One region of the Vagococcus sp. 211 genome, then DNA from elsewhere that is predicted to be linked to it. Evidence: a T-box and tRNA genes for the amino acid it is inferred to sense, from the RefSeq annotation. Region 1 holds a T-box; the other holds one or more tRNA genes.
The links. A T-box is a leader RNA that pairs with one kind of tRNA and senses whether it is charged. The one in region 1 lies ahead of aspS (aspartate--tRNA ligase), so its partner is inferred to be a tRNA-Asp.

Region 1 (2,372 bases):
CACTACCAAAACGGGCCATAGCATCATCGTAACGCATACGAGGGAAAGGTAATGGAATATCTAAGCCCATCACATCTTTCATCACTTTTTGTAGCATGTTTTCTGTGTATTCTTGAATCTCTTCCGCTGTTAGAAAACTTGTTTCGATATCCACTTGGGTAAATTCTGGCTGGCGGTCACCACGTAAATCTTCATCACGGAAACAGCGAACGATTTGGTAATAACGGTCAATCCCTGCACCCATCAACAATTGTTTCGTTGTTTGTGGTGATTGAGGTAACGCGTAGAAGTGACCTGGATGAACACGAGACGGTACCAAATAATCACGAGCCCCTTCTGGTGTTGATTTGTTTAAATAAGGTGTTTCAACATCCATAAAGTCATTCTCGTTTAAATACTCACGAATCACTTGGCTCGTGTGATGACGTAGTTTTAAGTTATTTAACATGCTTGGACGACGGATATCCATGTATCTGTAAGCCATACGAACATCATCACTGATTGTTTGGTCATCATCGATGGTAAACGGTGGCGTTTTAGCTTTGTTGTACACTTCAATAGAGCTTGCGCTGATCTCAATTTTACCTGTTGCCATATTAGGATTAATCGCTGAGTCTCCACGTGCTACAACGGTCCCTGTCACACCGATAACATATTCGCTACGGCACGTATCCGCGATTTCCCATGCTTCTTTTGATTCCTCTGGATTAAAGACAACTTGTACAATACCTTCACGGTCTCTTACATCGATAAAAATAAGATTTCCTAAGTCACGGCGCTTTTGTACCCATCCTTTGACAACGACTTCTTGTCCTAAATCCTTTTCTGAAACTTGTCCACAATAATTGGTTCTTTTTGTCATAATTATCGCCCCTTTTTTTCTTTAAAAACAATAAAAAAAGCCCTTGTTAAACACACAAGGACGAATGATTACACACACGCGGTACCACCTATCATTGGAAGTTACTCTTAACTTCCCACTCAGACGATTAACGCTCGCTAACGGAATGACTTTAATCATTCATCTCCAGAGTGTCTGACCTTTATTTTACTGGGCTGCTTTCACCATGCTAGCCTTCTCTTTAAGTAATTCCTAAAGGTGTTTCTCTATCATTGATATTACTACTAAAATTACTAGATAATGCAAAAAAAGTCAATAGAATTTACTAAGATAAATCATCAAAACTACTTTTAAATCCATTTTTTTGCTATAATAAGGGCACTATAAAAAAATTGGAGATTACGTTGTGAGAAATTCAGATAATAGTAGAAATACTATCAAACTTTTTATTATTAATATCCTTATCATCAGCCTGGTTATTGTGGGCTTTATTTTTATGAAGGGGAATAGTCAAATTGTAGATGTTAAAGTCTTAGCCCTAAACGTTCGAGAATCTCCTAGTGTGACAAGTGACATCCTAACCCAAGTTCATCAGGAAGATCAGGTAAGAATCACTGACAAAAAAGGCGACTGGTACCAAATTATCACCCCTGATAAAACGGAAGGTTGGGTAGCTGATTGGTTGATTTTTGATGGGACTTCTGGCCCCTTTACACAACTACCTGCCATCATTAATCAGAGAAGCGTTGATTTGAAACAAAAAGACAGTAAAAAAAGTAAAACACTCAGTACCCTCAAACGGAAGCAAAAAGTCACAGTTACCTTAGAAAAAAATGGCTGGGCCCGTGTCCTTGTGGGCGATCAATATGGCTTTGTTCCTTCTGAAACTGTTTCTATCAGAAAAAAACAGCGCGGAAAAATCGACGAAAATACTACCTTACGTATCGCAACAGACACTGCTCGCCTAAAAACGGAAAAAACAGGGAAAGCTATTTCTGATATTACTCTAGAGTACGGTGAACAAGTAACCTTTAACGAAGAACAAGAGCATTGGTATAAAGTCACCACGCAATCTGGGGAAACGGGATACCTTCATCCTTTTGAAGTAACAAGTAACAAACCAGAAGCTCTAGATAAAAGACCTGCGACGCCCATGGCTGAATACCGGATTATGTTAGATCCTGGGCATGGAGGCAGCGATCCTGGGGCTGAATCAAATAATGGAGAAACCTTAGAAAAAAATGTGACCTTAGCGACTGCTAAAGAAGTCCGTCATGTGTTAGAAAAAAATGGGTTTACTGTGATGATGACTCGGGACAAAGATGACTTTGTCCCACTGTCTAAAATTGCTGATATTAGTAACAAAAGCCATGCCGATGCCTTTATTAGCTTCCACTATGACTCCACTCCTAATCCTAATGAGGGGTCAGGAACAACGACCTTCTATTTACACAAAGAAGATCAACCTTTGGCTCAAGCGGTCAACGATAAAATAGCAAGCCTCTTACCTCTTGATAACAGAGGATTTGGA
Region 2 (2,372 bases), 440 kb from region 1:
AGAAATCCCTTTAAACAAAGATAAAATCTGCTGGCTTTTTAAAAACAAACTACTAATAACTAACCACATTACCATACTTGCCAACATTATACCGAATGAAATACCATAAATAAACGATTCCAATGTAAAACGATAATGTCCCCATTCGAAAAGAATCGTTCTTCCATAATGAATAAACAATAGATTACTAATCCCTGAAATAATAACTATTAAACTGTAACTATGTAGATACTCCAGCCATTTTCTAAATGGGACTAATACATACAAAGTTACTACTCCTATTAAAAAAAGTAATCCCCTCGTCCAAAGACTGATAGATAGCATAATCATTACAAACATTATAAGAAAATATAGAAAGTACAGAAGAGAATGATGCTTATTCCTTACTATCAACTTTAAATAGCCACCTCACTTTCGTATCATAAGCCACGAAGCATTTATTCTATTTATTTACAAAAAAACACTAACGTAATAAATACGTTAGTGTTAGTATACCGATGGCCGGGGTCGAACCGGCACGACCTTGCGGTCACAGGATTTTGAGTCCAGCGCGTCTGCCAATTCCGCCACACCGGCAAATAATTTAGAGGCGGTAACCGGATTTGAACCGATGATAGAGGTGTTGCAGACCTCTGCCTTACCACTTGGCTATACCGCCAAAATAAACTGGGCTAGCTGGATTCGAACCAACGAGTGACGGAGTCAAAGTCCGTTGCCTTACCGCTTGGCTATAGCCCAATAAAAAAAGAAAAAAAGGCGACTGATGGGAATCGAACCCACGAATGCCGGAGCCACAATCCGGTGCGTTAACCACTTCGCCACAACCGCCATATTAATATTTTTGAAACACAGGGGTAGTAGGACTCGAACCCACGCTGACGGTTTTGGAGACCGTAGTTCTACCACTAAACTATACCCCTTAAGGTTAATGGAGGGGGGCAGATTCGAACTGCCGAACCCGAAGGAGCGGATTTACAGTCCGCCGCGTTTAGCCACTTCGCTACCCCTCCAAATGGCGCAAGACAGAATCGAACTGCCGACACACGGAGCTTCAATCCGTTGCTCTACCAACTGAGCTACTGCGCCTATTACGGTCCCGACGGGATTTGAACCCGCGATCTCCTGCGTGACAGGCAGGCATGTTAACCCCTACACCACGGAACCTTTGTAATATAATAGGATATTAATGGAGGTTGACGGGATCGAACCGCCGACCCCCTGCTTGTAAGGCAGGTGCTCTCCCAGCTGAGCTAAACCTCCAAAAATAATAAATATTAAATTATGACCCGTACGGGAATCGAACCCGTGATACCGCCGTGAAAGGGCGGTGTCTTAACCGCTTGACCAACGGGCCATTTCGTTACTTCTTTTTAACGGAGAGTAAGGGATTCGAACCCTTGAGACAGTTTTTACCGCCTACATGATTTCCAATCATGCTCCTTAGGCCAGCTCGGACAACTCTCCAGATTCATTACCTTATTTCCTTAAAAAGAACTCCGGCAGTAGGACTCGAACCTACGACATCATGATTAACAGTCATGCGCTACTACCAACTGAGCTATGCCGGATAATTATAAAATATGCATGGCGTCGTCCTACTCTCACAAAGGGAAACCCTTCACTACCCTCGGCGCTAAGAAGCTTAACTTCTGTGTTCGACATGGTTACAGGTGTGTCCTTCTTGCCATCGACACCACACTTATTTTATAACTGAGTGATTATTCACTCAAAACTGGATTTGAAGTTATCTTTCAACATAATTGTCCACCGCTTAAATCTTGGTTAAGTCCTCGACCGATTAGTACTAGTCCGCTCCGTACATCACTGCACTTCCACTTCTAGCCTATCTACCTGATCATCTCTCAGGGGTCTTACTTTCTTAAAGAAATGGGAAATCTCATCTTGAGGGGGGCTTCACGCTTAGATGCTTTCAGCGTTTATCCCTTCCACACATAGCTACCCAGCAATGCCCTTGGCAGAACAACTGGTACACCAGAGGTGTGTCCATCCCGGTCCTCTCGTACTAAGGACAGCTCCTCTCAAATTTCCAACGCCCGCGACGGATAGGGACCGAACTGTCTCACGACGTTCTGAACCCAGCTCGCGTGCCGCTTTAATGGGCGAACAGCCCAACCCTTGGGACCGACTACAGCCCCAGGATGCGACGAGCCGACATCGAGGTGCCAAACCTCCCCGTCGATGTGAACTCTTGGGGGAGATAAGCCTGTTATCCCCAGGGTAGCTTTTATCCGTTGAGCGATGGCCCTTCCATGCGGAACCACCGGATCACTAAGCCCGACTTTCGTCCCTGCTCGAGTTGTAGCTCTCGCAGTCAAGCTCCCTTCTGCCTTTGCACTCTACGAATGATTTCC

Region 2: it has a tRNA-Asp gene. The T-box ahead of aspS (aspartate--tRNA ligase) is inferred to sense a tRNA for this amino acid. The anticodon was not compared.

The regions. Positions count from the first base shown of each region.
Region 1 is NZ_CM150475.1:211,543-213,914, reverse strand. Features, by position in the region: gene aspS (aspartate--tRNA ligase) at 1-862, opposite strand, end outside; T-box leader at 916-1,123, opposite strand; gene ACVWM0_RS01140 (N-acetylmuramoyl-L-alanine amidase) at 1,248-2,372, shown strand, end outside.
Region 2 is NZ_CM150475.1:650,930-653,301, reverse strand. Features, by position in the region: gene ACVWM0_RS03275 (energy-coupling factor transporter transmembrane component T family protein) at 1-267, opposite strand, end outside; tRNA gene ACVWM0_RS03270 (tRNA-Leu) at 493-576, opposite strand; tRNA gene ACVWM0_RS03265 (tRNA-Cys) at 588-658, opposite strand; tRNA gene ACVWM0_RS03260 (tRNA-Gln) at 667-738, opposite strand; tRNA gene ACVWM0_RS03255 (tRNA-His) at 756-828, opposite strand; tRNA gene ACVWM0_RS03250 (tRNA-Trp) at 850-920, opposite strand; tRNA gene ACVWM0_RS03245 (tRNA-Tyr) at 930-1,010, opposite strand; tRNA gene ACVWM0_RS03240 (tRNA-Phe) at 1,014-1,086, opposite strand; tRNA gene ACVWM0_RS03235 (tRNA-Asp) at 1,092-1,164, opposite strand; tRNA gene ACVWM0_RS03230 (tRNA-Val) at 1,188-1,260, opposite strand; tRNA gene ACVWM0_RS03225 (tRNA-Glu) at 1,283-1,354, opposite strand; tRNA gene ACVWM0_RS03220 (tRNA-Ser) at 1,375-1,464, opposite strand; tRNA gene ACVWM0_RS03215 (tRNA-Asn) at 1,495-1,568, opposite strand; rRNA gene rrf (5S ribosomal RNA) at 1,583-1,698, opposite strand; rRNA gene ACVWM0_RS03205 (23S ribosomal RNA) at 1,779-2,372, opposite strand, start outside.